3 regions of the Streptomyces sp. Da 82-17 genome follow, and region 1 is predicted to be linked to each of the others. Evidence: predicted binding sites of a transcription regulator. Region 1 holds the regulator's gene; each other region holds the start of a gene.
The links. Region 1 encodes HrcA, which represses chaperone genes, less so after heat shock. Its sites were predicted from a motif close to TTNGCACTCNGNNNNNCNGAGTGCNAA; they were not measured.

Region 1 (5,800 bases):
CCACCACCGACGCCGGCCGCTGCCTGCACAACGAGCTGTACTGGCGCGGCGCCGACTGGTGGGGCGCGGGCCCCGGAGCGCACTCCCACGTGGGCGGCGTGCGGTGGTGGAACGTCAAGCACCCGGGGGCGTACGCGCAGGCGCTGCTGGCGGGGGGTTCGCCCGGGGCCGGGCGGGAGCTGCTGTCCGAGGAGGACCGGCGGGTCGAGCGGATCCTGCTGGAGCTTCGGCTGCGGGAGGGGGTGCCGTTGTCGCTGCTCCGCCGCGACGGGCTGGCGGCTGCGCGCCGGGCGTTGGGGGACGGGTTGCTGGAGCGTGGTCCGTACGAGGCGGGGCGGGCCGTGCTGACCCTGCGGGGGCGGTTGTTGGCGGATGGGGTTGTGCGGGATCTGGTCGACTGAGGCTGAATCAGTCCCCTACCCGCCCCTACCCGCCCCTTCCCGTAAGCCTGCGGCGCCGTCGTCTGGCTGACCCGCCGTCGTGGTTGCCCGCGCAGTTCCCCGCGCCCCTTTGGGGCGCCGCCCCTACTCGGGGGGCGCCGTCACGAAGTCGATCAGCTCCTCGACGCGGCCCAGGAGTTCCGGTTCCAGGTCCTTGTACGACGTGACCCGTTCCAGGATCGCCTGCCACACCGCGCCCGTGTTGGCCGACGGCCAGCCCAGGGCCTCGCAGACGCCCGTCTTCCAGTCCTGGCCGCGGGGGACGCGCGGCCAGGCCGCGATGCCGAGCGCGGACGGCTTCACCGCCTCCCAGATGTCGATGTACGGGTGGCCCACCACCAGCGCGTGCGCGCTGCTCACCTCCGCCGCGATCCGGGACTCCTTCGAGCCGGGCACCAGATGGTCGACCAGGACCCCGAGCCGCGCGTCCGCGTCGGGGGCGAACTCGGCGACCACCGCGGGCAGATCGTCCACGCCCTCCAGGTACTCCACGACGACGCCCTCGATGCGCAGGTCGTCGCCCCACACCTTCTCGACCAGCTCCGCGTCGTGCCGCCCCTCCACATAGATCCGCCCCGCCCGCGCGACCCGGGCCCGCGCCCCGGGCACGGCCACCGAACCGGACGCCGTACGCGTGGGGCGTGCCGGAGCCGCCGCCGACGGGCGGACCAGGGTGACGACGCGGCCCTCCAGGAGGAAGCCGCGGGGTTCGAGAGGGAAGACGCGGTGCTTGCCGAAGCGGTCCTCCAGCGTGACCGTGCCCGCCTCGCAGCGGATCACCGCACCGCAGAACCCGGTGGTGACCTCCTCCACGACCAGGTCGCGTTCCGCGGCCACTTCGGGAACCGGCTTCCGCTTCTTCCACGGCGGGGTGAGATCGGGGCTGTAGCTGCGCATCCGGCAGACGATAAGAGAAGCCGCGCGAGGACGACTACGACACGCCGAACTGCGCGGCCAGCGTGGCGCGTTGCTCACGGACAAACGCCGCGTTCACCACCGAACCGTGCCCCGGTACGTACACCGCGTCCGCGCCGCCCAGGTCGAGCAGCCGGTCCAGGGCGTGCGGCCAGCGGGCGGGGATCGCGTCCGGGCCCGCCTGCGGTTCGCCGGACTCCTCGACCAGGTCGCCGCAGAACACGACCTCCGGGCCGCCGTCCGTGCCGGGCACGAGAACCACCAGGTCGTGGCCCGTGTGGCCGGGCCCCACGTTCGCGAGCAGCGCCCGCACCCCGCCCAGGTCGAGGGTCCACTCGCCGCTCACCAGGTGGTGCGGGCGGACCAGGAGCTCCGCCGCCTCGCCCGCCGCCCGCGCGTCGAGACCGTGCCGTACCGCGTCCGCCGCCAGCTCGTCGCGGCCGCGCTCCAGGACTCCGTCCACGCCGACCGCGCCGAACACCTCGACCCCGGAGAACGCGGCAGCGCCCAGGACGTGGTCGAAGTGCGGATGCGTGAGCGCGAGATGTGTCACACGCCGGCCGCCGAGCAGCGCCTCCGCCTGCCGGCGCAGCTCGGCGCCCTCCCGCAGCGAGGAACCGGCGTCGACGAGCAGCGCGCCCCGCTCGCCCGCGACCAGGCCGACCGTGCAGTCCCAGCCGGGCAGCCGGCGCCGCGCCGCGCAGGGCGACAACCGCTCCCAGTCGGACGCGTACGGCTCTTCCCAAGTCAACCGCATGGGGAGACGCTAACCCCGGCCGCGAGGGGCCGCGCGGCCCGGCCGCCCCCACCCTTGCCGCGGGCGTACCCACCGGCCGTACACTGGGCCGGTGAAATGCTGGCACTCTGCTGTGTTGAGTGCCAGACGAAGTCGAGGAAGCCGACGAAGCCGAATGCCGTGCCGTGGCAGGGAGGTGTGCGCGCATGCTGAGCGAACGCAGACTTGAGGTGCTGCGCGCCATCGTCCAGGACTATGTCGGCACCGAGGAGCCCGTCGGCTCCAAGGCGCTCACCGAGCGGCACCGCCTCGGCGTCTCCCCGGCCACCGTGCGCAACGACATGGCGGCCCTGGAGGAAGAGGGCTTCATCGCCCAGCCGCACACCAGCGCCGGGCGCATCCCCACCGACAAGGGGTACCGCCTCTTCGTCGACAAGCTCGCGGGCGTCAAGCCGCTCTCCGGCGCCGAGCGCCGCGCCATCCAGAACTTCCTCGACGGCGCCGTCGACCTCGACGACGTCGTGGGGCGTACGGTGCGGCTGCTCGCGCAGCTGACCCGGCAGGTCGCCGTCGTGCAGTACCCGTCGCTGACCCGGTCCACGGTGCGGCACGTCGAGCTGCTCTCGCTCGCGCCCGCGCGGCTGATGCTCGTCGTCATCACCGACACCGGCCGGGTCGAGCAGCGGCACGTGGACTGCCCGGCGCCGTTCGGGGAGACCGCGCTCGCCGACCTGCGGGCCCGGCTCAACAGCCGCGTCGCGGGGCGCCGTTTCTCGGACGTCCCGCAGCTGGTGCAGGACCTGCCCGAGTCCTTCGAGACGGACGACCGCGGCACCGTCTCGACCGTCCTCGCGACCCTCCTGGAAACCCTCGTGGAGGAGACCGAGGAGCGGCTGATGATCGGCGGCACCGCCAATCTCACCCGTTTCGGGCACGATTTCCCGCTCGTGATCCGCCCGGTGCTCGAAGCGCTGGAGGAGCAGGTCGTGCTTCTCAAGCTGCTCGGCGAGGCCAAGGATCCGGGCATGACCGTACGCATCGGGCACGAGAACGCCCACGAGGGACTCAACTCCACGTCCGTCGTCTCGGTCGGCTACGGTTCGGGCGGCGAAGCAGTCGCCAAACTCGGCGTGGTCGGACCGACCCGCATGGACTACCCCGGAACGATGGGAGCAGTACGCGCAGTGGCACGTTACGTCGGACAGATCCTGGCGGAGTCGTAAGTGGCCACGGACTACTACGCCGTACTCGGCGTGCGCCGCGACGCTTCCCAGGACGAGATCAAGAAGGCCTTCCGGAGGCTGGCGCGTGAGCTCCACCCGGATGTGAACCCCGATCCGAAGACGCAGGAGCGCTTCAAGGAGATCAACGCCGCGTACGAGGTGTTGTCGGACCCGCAGAAGAAGCAGGTCTACGACCTCGGCGGCGACCCCCTGTCGCAGAGCGGCGGAGGCGGCGGCGCCGGCGGCTTCGGGCAGGGCGGGTTCGGGAACTTCTCGGACATCATGGACGCGTTCTTCGGGACGGCGTCCCAGCGCGGACCCCGTTCGCGCACCCGCCGCGGCCAGGACGCGATGATCCGGCTCGAAGTCGAGCTGGACGAGGCCGCGTTCGGCACGACGAAGGACATCCAGGTCGACACGGCCGTCGTCTGCACGACCTGCTCCGGCGAGGGCGCCGCCCCCGGCACCTCGGCGCAGACCTGTGACATGTGCCGCGGCCGCGGTGAGGTCTCGCAGGTCACGCGGTCCTTCCTCGGCCAGGTCATGACGTCGCGGCCGTGCCCGCAGTGCCAGGGCTTCGGCACCGTCGTCCCGACGCCGTGCCCCGAGTGCGCGGGCGACGGCCGGATCCGCTCCCGGCGCACGCTCACGGTGAAGATCCCGGCCGGTGTCGACAACGGCACCCGGATCCAGCTCGCGGGCGAGGGCGAGGTCGGCCCCGGCGGCGGCCCCGCCGGCGACCTGTACGTCGAGATCCACGAACTGCCGCACCCCGTCTTCCAGCGGCGCGGCGACGACCTGCACTGCACGGTCACCATCCCCATGACGGCGGCGGCGCTCGGCACGAAGGTGCCGCTGGAGACGCTCGACGGCATGGAGGAGGTCGACATCCGGCCCGGCACGCAGTCCGGCCAGTCGATCCCGCTGCACGGGCGCGGCATCACGCACCTGCGCGGCGGCGGCCGCGGCGACCTCATCGTGCACGTCGAGGTCACCACGCCGACCAAGCTGGACCCGGAGCAGGAGCGGCTGCTGCGCGAGCTGGCCAAGGCGCGCGGCGAGGAACGGCCCACGGGCCAGTTCCAGCCCGGGCAGCAGGGGCTGTTCCACCGGTTGAAGGACGCGTTCAACGGGCGGTAGCCGCCTTGGCCGGGGGCCCGGGGAGAGCGGTGAGCGCCCCGGGTGAGGCTGGATTTAGCGGTCTGCGGTGGACGTGAAAGCATGCGCTCATGTCCACCGCAGTGACCGATCTCAGCCCGTACCCGATCGTGCAGGCCCCGATGGCCGGTGGCGCCTCCTGCCCCGCCCTCGCCGCGGCCGTGTCCGAAGCCGGCGGCCTCGGCTTCCTGGCCGCCGGGTACAAGACCGCCGACGGCATGTACCAGGAGATCAAGCAGCTGCGCGGGCTCACCGACCGGCCCTTCGGCGTCAACCTGTTCATGCCGCAGCCGGACTACGCCGACCCGAGCGCGGTCGCCGTGTACGCGCACCAGCTCACCGGCGAGTCCACCTGGTACGACGCCCCGCTCGGCGACCCGGACTCCGGGCGGGACGACGGCTACGAGGCGAAGCTCGCGGTCCTCTTCGACGACCCCGTGCCGCTGGTCTCCTTCACCTTCGGCTGCCCCTCGCGGGACGTGCTCGAAGCGTTCTCGCGGGCCGGAACCACCACCGTCGTCACCGTCACCAGCGCCGAGGAGGCGCAGACCGCGCAGTGGGCGGGCGCGGACGCGGTGTGCGTGCAGGGCGTCGAGGCCGGCGGACACCAGGGCACGCACCGCGACGACCCCGAGCGGGACGGCAGCGGCGTCGGACTGCTCGCGCTGATCGCACAGGTGCGGGAGACCGTGCAGCTGCCGATCGTCGCGGCCGGCGGACTGATGCGCGGCAGCCAGATCGCGGCGGTGCTGGCGGCGGGTGCGGACGCGGCGCAGCTCGGCACGGCCTTCCTGGTCTGCCCCGAGTCCGGCGCGAACCCCCTGCACAAGCAGGCCATGACCAACCCCCTGTTCGTACGCACGGAACTCACCCGCGCGTTCTCCGGGCGCCCGGCGCGTGGGCTCGTCAACCGCTTCATGCGGGAGCACGGGCCGTACGCGCCCGCCGCGTACCCGCAGGTCCACTACCTCACCGGCGGCATCCGCAAGGCCGCGGCGCAGGCCGGGGACCCGCAGGCGATGAGCCTGTGGGCGGGCCAGGGGCACCGGCTCAGCCGGGAGCTGCCGGCCGGTCAGCTGGTCGAGGTGCTCGCGGCCGAGCTGGACGCGGCGAAGCGTGCGCTCGCGCAGCGGGGCGGCGCGCGATGACGGCGCCGGTCTTCGTGGTGGACGAAGTCCCTTCCGGCGGCGGCGAGTTCGTGCTCGACGGGCCCGAGGGGCGGCACGCCGTGTCGGTACGGCGGCTGCGCGCGGGCGAGCAGATCGTCCTCACGGACGGGCTCGGACGCGGAGCTTGTGGTGTGGTGCTCGCGGCGGAGGGCAAGGACC
Region 2 (5,800 bases), on a different contig from region 1:
GGCGGTCCGCGCGGTCGCGCCCGAGCGGGTGCGGATGCTCGTACTCGCCGCGCTGCTCCCCGCGTTCGCCCCGCTCGCCGGGCTGCTCGCGCTGGCCACGGTCCGCCTGCCCGAGCTGTCCTTCGACCCGTACACGCGCGGCGACGCGGCGAACCGGCTGCTCACCGACGCCGCGCAGAGCCACGGCCACACGCTGCTGCTCGGCCTGGTCGGCGCGGCCGTCGCCGGTTGCCTCGGCCTCTCGGCGCTCGCCCGCCACCTCGCCGCCACCGAGCCCCGGTTCACGTCCGAGCCGGTCGGCTGGCTGCGCGATCAGGCCCGGCTCCTGCTGCGTTCGACCGGCCCCGCCCTGCTCGCGCTGGCCGGCGGCGCCGTGGTGCTGCTCGCCTTCACGGCAGGCCTGCCCGTGCTCCTGCTCGACCCGCTCGTCCGGATCTGGTGCGGCAGCGCGGAACTGCCCGCCCCCTGCGCCGTCCAGCTGTCGGGCGACCTCGACACCCTGCCCTCCACGTCGTGGAGCGCCCAACACCCGCTGCTGTACCGCCTGTTGACCCTCTACGCCTGGCAGAGCTTCGCGCTCCTGTACGTCGGCGGCTACGTGATCGTCCGCCGCCTCACCCGGTCCCTGCCGCGGGTCGTCGGCGCCGCCGTGTCCGCGTACGCCGCCTACCCGCCGGCCGTCTGCACGTACGTCGCCCTCCTGGACGGAGTCGACACCGCCCTGGACTCGGGGCGGCAACTCCTCACCGGCGACGAGCTGTTGCTGCAGGCACTGCCACCGGCCGGGCTGTACCACGCCCTGTTCGCGGCCCCCGTGGCCGCCGCGGTGTGCGCGGGCTCCCTGGCGCTGCGCCTCCGCCTCCGCCGCGCCCCCGCCGACACCGCCGACGGCGAGGCGCAGGACGGCGACGGCCACACGCAGGACGGGGACACGCGACAGGGGCGGCACCCCTCCCGTACGGGAGACGTGCCGCCCCTGCGGAGCTGACGCTCAGGGCTGCTGATCCGGAGGATCAGAAGTCCATGTCACCGCCCGGCATGCCGCCCGGAGCGGCCGCGGCGGCCTTCTCCGGCTTGTCGGCGATGACGGCCTCGGTGGTGAGGAACAGCGCGGCGATGGAGGACGCGTTCTGCAGGGCGGAACGGGTCACCTTCGCCGGGTCGATGATGCCCTCGGCGATCATGTCGACGTACTCGCCGGTGGCGGCGTTCAGGCCGTGGCCGACGGTCAGGTTGCGCACCTTCTCGACGACGACACCACCCTCGAGGCCACCGTTGACGGCGATCTGCTTGAGCGGGGCCTCCAGGGCGAGCTTCACGGCGTTGGCGCCGGTCGCCTCGTCACCCTCGAGCTCCAGCTTCTCGAAGACCGCGGAGGCCTGCAGCAGGGCGACGCCACCGCCGGCGACGATGCCCTCCTCGACGGCCGCCTTCGCGTTGCGAACGGCGTCCTCGATGCGGTGCTTGCGCTCCTTGAGCTCGACCTCGGTCGCGGCGCCGGCCTTGATGACGGCCACGCCGCCGGCCAGCTTCGCGAGGCGCTCCTGCAGCTTCTCGCGGTCGTAGTCCGAGTCGGACTGCTCGATCTCGGCGCGGATCTGGTTCACGCGGCCGTTGACCTGGTCGCTGTCGCCGGCACCGTCGACGATGGTGGTCTCGTCCTTGGTGATGACGACCTTGCGGGCGCGGCCGAGCAGGTCGATCGTCGCGTTCTCCAGCTTGAGGCCGACCTCCTCGGAGATCACCTCGCCGCCGGTGAGGATCGCGATGTCGTTCAGCATGGCCTTGCGGCGGTCACCGAAGCCCGGGGCCTTGACGGCGACGGACTTGAAGGTGCCCTTGATCTTGTTGACGACCAGGGTCGACAGGGCCTCGCCCTCGACGTCCTCGGCGATGATCAGCAGCGGCTTGCCGGACTGCATGACCTTCTCGAGGAGCGGGATCAGGTCCTTGACGGAGCCGATCTTCGAGTTGGCGATCAGGATGTACGGGTCGTCGAGGACGGCCTCCATACGCTCCATGTCGGTGGCGAAGTACGCCGAGATGTAGCCCTTGTCGAAGCGCATACCCTCGGTGAGCTCCAGCTCCAGACCGAAGGTCTGGGACTCCTCGACGGTGATGACGCCTTCCTTGCCGACCTTGTCCATGGCCTCGGCGATGAGCTCGCCGATCTGGGAGTCGGCGGCGGAGATGGAGGCGGTGGAGGCGATCTGCTCCTTGGTCTCGACCTCCTTGGCCTGGTCGAGCAGGGCGGCGGAGACGGCCTCGACGGCCTTCTCGATACCGCGCTTCAGAGCCATCGGGTTGGCGCCGGCGGCCACGTTGCGCAGGCCCTCGCGGACCAGGGCCTGGGCGAGCACGGTCGCCGTGGTCGTACCGTCACCGGCGACGTCGTCCGTCTTCTTGGCGACTTCCTTGACCAGCTCGGCGCCGATCTTTTCGTACGGGTCCTCGAGCTCGATCTCCTTGGCGATGGACACACCATCGTTGGTGATCGTGGGGGCGCCCCACTTCTTCTCGAGGACGACGTTGCGACCCTTGGGGCCCAGGGTCACCTTGACGGCGTCGGCGAGCTGGTTCATGCCGCGCTCGAGGCCGCGCCGTGCCTCCTCGTCGAACGCGATGATCTTGGCCATGTGAAGTGGTCCTCCCGGACGCGGTGGAAACGCAAACAGACCGGCGCCGATGCCCGCGACGGACGGCCTGCAGCCCTTGTGGTTCCTTGCCCCACCCGGCCTGCGGGCCTCACCGACCCGATCCAAGTTCTGTCACTCTCACCTTCAGAGTGCTAACGCCAATGATTAGCACTCACCCCACCCGAGTGCAAGACGCTTCCGGAGTACGAGCCCGACCTCGGGCCCACCCGAGGACCGGGCCCGGGCACGCCGAAGGGCCCGCACCCCGTGGGTGCGGGCCCTTCGTCAGCTGTGCAGTCGCGTCGGCGCGATCAGCCGGCTGCCACGCGGACCATGTCGGCCTGCGGGCCCTTCTGACCCTGCGAGATCTCGAACTCGACCCGCTGACCCTCTTCAAGGGTGCGGTATCCGTCCATCTGAATCGCGCTGTAGTGGACGAAAACATCCGCACCACCGTCGACCGCGATGAAGCCGTACCCCTTCTCCGCGTTGAACCACTTGACGGTGCCCTGAGCCATGCCTAACTCCCCTATTACTGGCCCTTGCACAGATCCGCACTTCGCGGATCCGGGTCAGACCTCACCCCCCGACAGGTGGGGGCGTGCGCCGGAACGCGTCGACCGCCGCTGAATGTATCTGCCCAACTGCCGTCTGCAACAGGTCAATTCGACGAGAAATCTGGGCGCGACCGATCGGCTGAACAGGGAGAATTCGCCGGATCCCAGAACAAGTCGGACCGGGCGAACGGAACAAAGCGTGCGAATTGCGGGGGCTCTTCGACCGCAAGTCGTCGGCGAAACCGGGAGTTCTCATATGCGCGCGGCATGCGCGGAGACCGAAAGCGGAACAGCTTTCCCAACTCTATCGCGCCCAACCATGCAGAATTGCCCCCTCCGCTTCCTGCGGAGGGGGCAATTCTGCATGTTTCCTGCGTAACGGGGCCGCAGGTCGGCCGCGGGTTCAGCAACCGCCGGCGACGGCCGGGATGATCGAGACGCCGGCGCCGTCCGGGGTGGCGGTCTCCAGGCCCTGCTCGAAGCGGACGTCGTCGTCGTTGACGTACACGTTCACGAAGCGGCGCAGCTTGCCCTGGTCGTCCAGGACGCGCGCGGCGATGCCCGCGTGGTTCTTCTCCAGGTCCGAGATGACCTCGGCGAGGGTGGCCCCCTCGGCGGCGACCTCGGCCTGACCGCCGGTGTAGGTGCGCAGGATGGTGGGGATGCGGACGTTGACGCTCATGGGATCACCTTCAGTAAGACGGTTTGGTGGCGCCCCTGAAAGGGGCGCGGGGCTGTGTCAATTTGCGGCTGGCGCCGCGCGGGCGCGAGGACGGACCACTGCCCGCAGTCGGCTACGGACAGCGGCCCCTACGGCGACTAACCGGCAAGCCCCGCCGCACGGAACGCGTCAAGCGACGGCTTGATGGTCGCGGTGGCCTGCGAGGTGGGCGCCACGGCGTCGAGCGTCTTGAGCCCGTCGCCCGTGTTCAGCACGACCGTGGTCAGCGTCGGATCGATGAGCCCGGCCTCGATCAGCTTCTTCGTCACGCCGACGGTCACACCCCCGGCCGTCTCCGCGAAGATCCCCTCCGTACGGGCGAGCAGCTTGATCGCGTCGACGACCTGCTCGTCGTTCACGTCCTCCACGGCCCCGCCGGTGCGCCGGGCGATGTCCAGGACGTACGGGCCGTCGGCGGGGTTGCCGATCGCGAGGGACTTGGCGATGGTGTCCGGCTTCTGCGGGCGGACCACGTCGTGGCCGTTCTTGAAGGCCGTGGACACCGGGGAGCAGCCCTCGGCCTGGGCGCCGAAGATCTTGTACGGCTTGTCCTCGACCAGGCCGAGCTTGATCAGCTCCTGCAGGCCCTTGTCGATCTTCGTGAGCTGCGAGCCGGAGGCGATCGGGATGACCAGCTGGTCGGGCAGCTGCCAGCCGAGCTGCTCGCAGATCTCGTACGCGAGCGTCTTCGAGCCCTCGCCGTAGTACGGCCGCAGGTTCACGTTGACGAAGCCCCAGCCCTCGCCCAGCGGGTCGCCGATGAGCTCGGAGCAGAAGCGGTTGACGTCGTCGTAGTTGCCCTCGATGCCGACGAGCTCGCCGCCGTACACCGCGGCCATGACGACCTTGCCCTGCTCCAGGTCGTGCGGGATGAACACGCAGGAGCGGAAGCCGGCGCGGGCGGCGGCGGCGCCGACGGCGCCGGCGAGGTTGCCGGTGGACGAGCAGGAGAGCGTGGTGAAGCCGAAGGCGCGGGCGGCCTCCAGGGCCTGGGCGACGACGCGGTCCTTGAAGGAGTGCGTCGGGTTGCCGGAGTCGTCCTTGATGAACAGGCCGCCGGTGACGCCGAGTTCACGGGCCAGGTTGTCGGCCTTGACGAGCTTGGTCCAGCCGGGGTTGAGGTTCGGCTTGGTGGCGACGTCGGCGGGGACGGGCAGCAGCGGCGCGTACCGCCAGATGTTGTCCGGGCCTTCGGCGATCTTCTTCTTCAGCCCCTCCGGGTCGCCGACCGGCAGGTCGTACGCGACCTCGAGAGGCCCGAAACACAGCTCGCAGGCGAAGATCGGGCCGAGGGGGAAACGCTCACCGCACTCGCGGCAGGAGAGGCCCGAGGCGGGGCCGAGGTCCACGGTGGTGGTGGTTTCTGCGGTCTGTACAGCCATGAGAGGCGAGGCCCTTTCTCCTCATCTTCCTCGCGACGCACTTCGCCACGAGACGGATTTGGCACCTTCCCTAGCCGGGAGCCTCGCGCGCCCAGTTGCGCAAGTAACCAGCTGGAGGGTTGCCGGGGCTTCAACGGGCCGTATCCCTCTGCCCCTCTGGATGAGCGGTATTCGATTGTCGGCGACGACCCCCGGCATGCGGTGGTCGTTCGCGTTGTTCAAGACTGTAACGGACGGCCCGCACTGTTGAGATAGTCGTCCGAACCGCGAGATGGATCACAACCAGGGAGTAACTGACGTGCTCGAAGAGGTGGAGCGCTGGCTCGAACGGCGCTCCTGGTCCGTCGACGACCGCCCGCTCGACCGGATCCTCGCCGCGAAGGCGCGCTCCGGGAGCAAGGTCAGCGTGGTGCTGCCCGCGCTCGACGAGGAGGCGACGGTCGGCGCGATCGTGTCGGTGATCCGCCGCGAGCTGATGACTCCCGAGGCGCCCCTCGTCGACGA
Region 3 (5,800 bases), on a different contig from region 1:
GGATCGCGTCGAGCCGCTCGCTGCGGATCAGGGCAGGCGTGGCCGTGCTCACCGCCGCGGCCCTGGCCTCCGGCTGTGCGGGCGGCGGAGGCCAGGAGCCCGTCGAGCCGGCCCACGGCCAGCAGCAGGCCGAGCGTGCGAAGCAGCAGGCCGCCGCGCACGCCGCACGGGTCGCCGCGGTGAAGAAGTGGGGCGTCGCCAAGATGCCGCTGACCCCGCCCGAACCGCCCGCGAAGAAGCCGGAGATCACCACCCGCAAGGGCTTCGAGGTGTCGGGCCAGAAGCACCTGCCGCCCGTCTACACGACCGTCCCGACGAAGGACAAGGTGGTCTTCCTGACCATCGACGACGGCGCCGAGAAGGACCCCCGGTTCCTCCGGATGATGAGCGAACTCAAGATCCCGTACACGGCGTTCCTCAGCGACTACGTGATCGAGGACGACTACGGCTACTTCAAGAAGATGCAGGCCAGAGGCGTCGGCCTGAACAACCACACGCTCAACCACAAGTACATGCCCGGCCTCTCCTACGAGCAGCAGAAGCGCGAGATCTGCGGCATGCAGGACGTCATCGAGAAGCGCTACGGCAAGCGCCCCGAGCTCTTCCGCCCGCCCTACGGCAACTACAACCGCGACACCCTGAAGGCCGCCAAGGCCTGCGGCATCACGTCCGTGCCGCTGTGGAACGCCGAGGCATTCGCCGACCGCATGGACTGGCGCGAGTGGGACCGCGACCTGCACCCCGGCGACATCATCCTCACCCACTTCCGCGGCAAGGAGGACTGGAAGGGCACGATGCCCGACATGATCCGCCGCCTCCTGAAGACGGTGACGGACAAGGGGTACGCGATCGCGCGCCTGGAGGACTACCTGCCCACGCAGTCCGGACCCGCGCAGTCCGGACCCGCGGAGTCCGGACCCGGCCGGGCCGCCCGGTGAGCCGCGCGCACCGGCTGCTCGCCGGGCTCCTTGCAGCCGGTGCGCTGGCACTCACCGGCTGCGCCCAGTCCGTCGACCCGATCGAACGGCTCGGCCGGAAGGCGGCACAGAAGGTCGAGGAACGCAGGGCGGCCCGGGCCGAGCCGGGCCTCGCCGGGCCGGGGGCGCACCAGTCGGCCGAGCGGCGGAAGGCCGGGGCGCACCAGTCGGCCGAGCGGCGGAAGAGCGGCTTCCGGGAGCGTGCGGTCAGTACGGCCACCGCCCGCCGCTGGGGCCTCGACGCACCGCTCGCCCCCGCCCCGAAGCCCCGGCTCCGGCGCGCGCACGCGATGCCCGGGGGCCCGGGCCTGCCCCCGGTCGTCGACCGCGTCCCCACGAAGGACAAGGTGGTGTTCCTGACCTTCGACGACGCGGTCGAACGCGACCCCCGATTCGTGCGCATGGTCCGGGAGTTGAAGCTCCCCGTCAGCGTCTTCCTCACCGACCGCGTGCTCGGCCCCGGCTACGCGCACTTCGGCGAGCTCCGCGCGGTCGGCGCCACCGTCCAGAACCACACCCTCGACCACCCGTACCTGCCCGGCCTCTCCTACGAGGGCCAGCGCTGGGAGATCTGCGGCCAGCAGGACAAGCTCAAGCAGCGCTTCGGCATCCGCCCCCGCCTCTTCCGCCCGCCCTACGGGGAGTACGACGACGACACCCTGCGCGCCGCCGCCGACTGCGGGATCGCCGCGGTGGTCCGGTGGCGGACGACGCTGCGGCTCGACGGCCACCCGGACGCGGACGGGCCCGAGCTCGCCCCCGGCGACATCGTCCTCGCGCAGCACCCCGGCCCGGCCGACCCGGACGGCGCGTCCCTGACCGAGGCGACGGCCCGGCTGCTCCGCACGATCCAGGCCCAGGGGTACACGGTGGCCCGCCTGGAGGACTACCTGTGACTCAACTCGCCGCGGCGGCAGGCGGGTCGGCGGCCTCCCGGTGCCGTCCCGCGCTGTCGCTGATCCGCAGCAGCAGGGCGACCAGCAGCCAGTTCGCGACGAGCGAGGACCCGCCCTTCGCCAGGAACGGCAGGGCCTTGCCGGTCAGCGGGATCAGCCCGAGCACCCCGCCCGCGACCACGAACACCTGCAGCATCAGCGCCGCCGAGAGCCCGGCCGCGAGCAGCTTCCCGAACGGGTCCCGGGCGAGCACGGCCGTCCGCAGGCCGCGCTGCACGAGCAGGGCGTAGAGCAGCAGCACGGCCATCACCCCGGTGAGGCCCAACTCCTCGCCGACGGTGGTCAGGATGAAGTCGCTGCGCCCCGCGAACCCGATCAGCTCGGGGTGCCCGAGGCCGAGCCCCGTACCCGTGAGGCCGCCGCTGCCGAAGCCGAACAGGGCCTGCGCCAGCTGGTCGGACGCGCCCGCCGCCCGGCCCTCGGGGGTGAGCGCGGCGAACGGGTCGAGCCACGCCTGCACCCGGCCGTGCACGTGCGGCTGCAGGGAGCCGACCACGAACGCGCCGACCGCGGCGAGCGTCACGCCGCACACCACCCACGCGGTCCGCCGCGTCGCCGCGTACAGCATCACCACGAACAGGCCGAAGAAGATCAGCGAGGTGCCGAGGTCCCGCTCGAAGACCAGGACGAGCAGGCTGATCACCCAGACCGTGAGGATCGGCCCGAGCTGCCGCCCCGGCGGGAGGCGCACGCCGAGCACGCGGCGGCCGGTGAGGGCGAGGGCGTCGCGGTTGAGCGTCAGGTAGCCCGCGAAGAACACGGCGATCATGATCTTCACGAACTCGCCCGGCTGGAACGACATCCCGCCCAGATAGATCCACCGCTTCGCGCCGTACGTGTCCCCGGGGAAGAACGCCGGGGCCATCAGCAGCACGAGCGCGACGGCCATCGTCAGGTACACGTACCGCTGCAGCCGCCGGTGGTCGCGCAGCAGCGCGAGCACCCCCGCGCAGCACGCCACCCCGATCACCGACCACACCAACTGGCCGCCCGCCGTGGGCTCCGAGTTCCGGAACTTCTCCGCGTAGCTGATGTCGAGCCGGTGCAGCAGGACGAGGCCGAGCCCGGTGAGCAGCGTCGCGAGCGGCAGGATCAGCGGGTCCGCGTACGGCGCGAAGCGGCGCACCGCGAGATGCCCGACCCCGGCGAGCAGCACCAGGCTCGCGGTGAACTGGGCGATCCCGGTGGGGAGTCGGCCGCCCATGGCCAGGCCGACCGAGGCGTGCCCGAACACCGCGAGGGCGACCGTGAACAGCAGGAGCAGGGCCTCGTGGCGCCGGCGCCGCAGCGCCGCGGGCGCGGGCCGGCGCCCGACCGCGCGCCTGGCACCCTGTCCGGTCTGTCCGCCTATCGGTCCGTTGTTCGTCACGCGCTCCAAGACGGGGACGGCGTACGGGCGGTTCCGCCGCCGGACGCGGGCGTGGAGGCCGCCGGCGGGGGACGGCGCGGCGCCGGGATTGGCACTCCGCTTGACCGAGTGCTAATCGCGGTCATAGTGTCGGCTCTGGCACTCCCCGTGGGAGAGTGCCAACACAGCGACGGGCAGGTCCGGCACCCGCGACGACGGATCCACCTGGTCGCCACCTCAGACAGTTAACCCCGTGAGATCTCCGAAGGGGGAGGTCGGATCGTGACGACCGCCAGCTCCAAGGTTGCCATCAAGCCGCTCGAGGACCGCATCGTGGTCCAGCCGCTCGACGCCGAGCAGACCACGGCCTCTGGCCTGGTCATCCCGGACACCGCGAAGGAGAAGCCCCAGGAGGGCGTCGTCCTCGCCGTGGGCCCGGGCCGCTTCGAGAACGGCGAGCGCCTGCCGCTCGACGTCAAGACCGGCGACATCGTGCTGTACAGCAAGTACGGCGGCACCGAGGTGAAGTACAACGGCGAGGAGTACCTCGTCCTCTCGGCGCGCGACGTGCTCGCGATCGTCGAGAAGTAATTCACCGGTTTTGCTTTGAACTGCGCCCCTGGCCCCCGCGACCGTAAGAAGCCGGGCGCCGGGGGCGCCGTTCGTTTTCGAGAGGACTGACAAAGCTCCATGGCGAAGATCCTGAAGTTCGACGAGGACGCCCGTCGCGCCCTCGAGCGCGGCGTCAACAAGCTTGCCGACACGGTCAAGGTGACGATCGGCCCCAAGGGCCGCAACGTCGTCATCGACAAGAAGTTCGGCGCCCCCACCATCACCAACGACGGCGTGACCATCGCCCGCGAGGTCGAGGTCGAGGACGCGTACGAGAACCTCGGCGCGCAGCTCGTGAAGGAGGTGGCGACCAAGACCAACGACATCGCGGGTGACGGTACGACCACCGCCACCGTGCTCGCCCAGGCCCTGGTCCGCGAGGGTCTGCGCAACGTCGCCGCCGGCGCCTCCCCGGCCGCCCTGAAGAAGGGCATCGACGCCGCCGTCAAGGCCGTCTCCGACGACCTGATCGCCACCGCCCGCCCGATCGACTCCAAGGAGGACATCGCCGCCGTCGCCGCGCTGTCCGCCCAGGACAAGCAGATCGGTGAGCTCATCGCCGAGGCGATGGACAAGGTCGGCAAGGACGGTGTCATCACCGTCGAGGAGTCCAACACCTTCGGTCTGGAGCTGGACTTCACCGAGGGCATGGCCTTCGACAAGGGCTACCTGTCCCCGTACTTCGTCACCGACCAGGAGCGTATGGAGGCCGTCCTCGACGACCCGTACATCCTGATCCACCAGGGCAAGATCTCCTCGATCCAGGACCTGCTCCCGCTGCTCGAGAAGGTCATCCAGGCCGGTGGCTCCAAGCCGCTGCTGATCATCGCCGAGGACGTCGAGGGCGAGGCCCTGTCGACCCTGGTCGTGAACAAGATCCGCGGCACCTTCAACGCCGTCGCCGTGAAGGCCCCCGGCTTCGGTGACCGCCGCAAGGCGATGCTCGGCGACATGGCCACCCTCACCGGTGCCACCGTCATCGCCGAGGAGGTCGGCCTCAAGCTCGACCAGGCCGGTCTGGACGTCCTTGGCACCGCCCGCCGCGTCACGATCACCAAGGACGACACGACCATCGTCGACGGCGGCGGCAACGCCGAGGACGTCGCGGGCCGCGTCAACCAGATCAAGGCCGAGATCGAGGCCACGGACTCCGACTGGGACCGCGAGAAGCTGCAGGAGCGCCTCGCGAAGCTGGCCGGCGGCGTGTGCGTCATCAAGGTCGGCGCCGCCACCGAGGTGGAGCTGAAGGAGAAGAAGCACCGTCTGGAGGACGCCATCTCCGCGACCCGCGCCGCGGTCGAGGAGGGCATCGTCTCCGGTGGTGGCTCCGCCCTGGTCCACGCCGTCAAGGTGCTCGAGGGCAACCTCGGCAAGGAGGGTGACGAGGCCACCGGTGTCGCCGTCGTCCGCCGCGCCGCCGTCGAGCCGCTCCGCTGGATCGCCGAGAACGCCGGCCTCGAGGGTTACGTCATCACCTCGAAGGTCGCCGAGCTCGGCAAGGGCGAGGGCTTCAACGCCGCCACCGGTGAGTACGGCGACCTGGTCAAGGCCGGCGTCATCGACCCGGTCAAGGTCACCCGCTCCGCCCTGGAGAACGCCGCCTCCATCGCCTCCCTGCTCCTCACGACCGAGACCCTGGTCGTCGAGAAGAAGGAAGAGGAAGAGGCCGACGCGGGCCACGGCCACGGTCACGGCCACGCGCACTGACGCTCCGCTGGGTTGAGCTGCACCTGAGGCCCGACACCCGTCCTGGGTGTCGGGCCTCAGGCCTTTCCGCGCTGCGTCTGCCGGGTTCTGTGCGTTGCGGGGCGCGGGTTCCGTCGTGGCCGCTCGCGCAGTTCCCCGCGCCCTGCGAGCCTGCGGCTCCGCCGCGCTCTCCCCGGACCGGGAACTACTGCGGCCCGTAC

Region 2: the regulator HrcA is predicted to act here: its motif matches at 2,802-2,828, upstream of groL (chaperonin GroEL).
Region 3: the regulator HrcA is predicted to act here: its motif matches at 3,391-3,417, upstream of groES (co-chaperone GroES).

What each region holds. Positions count from the first base shown of each region.
Region 1 is NZ_JBJURH010000008.1:83,033-88,832, forward strand. Features, by position in the region: gene hemW (radical SAM family heme chaperone HemW) at 1-401, shown strand, start outside; gene ACIDOF_RS15865 (DUF3097 domain-containing protein) at 525-1,337, opposite strand; gene ACIDOF_RS15870 (MBL fold metallo-hydrolase) at 1,372-2,112, opposite strand; gene hrcA (heat-inducible transcriptional repressor HrcA) at 2,298-3,314, shown strand; gene dnaJ (molecular chaperone DnaJ) at 3,315-4,454, shown strand; gene ACIDOF_RS15885 (nitronate monooxygenase) at 4,544-5,620, shown strand; gene ACIDOF_RS15890 (16S rRNA (uracil(1498)-N(3))-methyltransferase) at 5,617-5,800, shown strand, end outside.
Region 2 is NZ_JBJURH010000004.1:219,784-225,583, reverse strand. Features, by position in the region: gene ACIDOF_RS08760 (hypothetical protein) at 1-988, shown strand, start outside; gene groL (chaperonin GroEL) at 1,014-2,636, opposite strand; gene ACIDOF_RS08750 (cold-shock protein) at 2,948-3,154, opposite strand; gene ACIDOF_RS08745 (MoaD/ThiS family protein) at 3,597-3,875, opposite strand; gene thrC (threonine synthase) at 4,013-5,296, opposite strand; SAM riboswitch class I at 5,315-5,463, opposite strand; gene ACIDOF_RS08735 (glucosyl-3-phosphoglycerate synthase) at 5,595-5,800, shown strand, end outside.
Region 3 is NZ_JBJURH010000007.1:217,721-223,520, forward strand. Features, by position in the region: gene ACIDOF_RS14745 (polysaccharide deacetylase family protein) at 1-938, shown strand, start outside; gene ACIDOF_RS14750 (polysaccharide deacetylase family protein) at 935-1,873, shown strand; gene ACIDOF_RS14755 (FtsW/RodA/SpoVE family cell cycle protein) at 1,875-3,221, opposite strand; gene groES (co-chaperone GroES) at 3,564-3,872, shown strand; gene groL (chaperonin GroEL) at 3,972-5,600, shown strand; gene ACIDOF_RS14770 (SDR family NAD(P)-dependent oxidoreductase) at 5,785-5,800, opposite strand, start outside.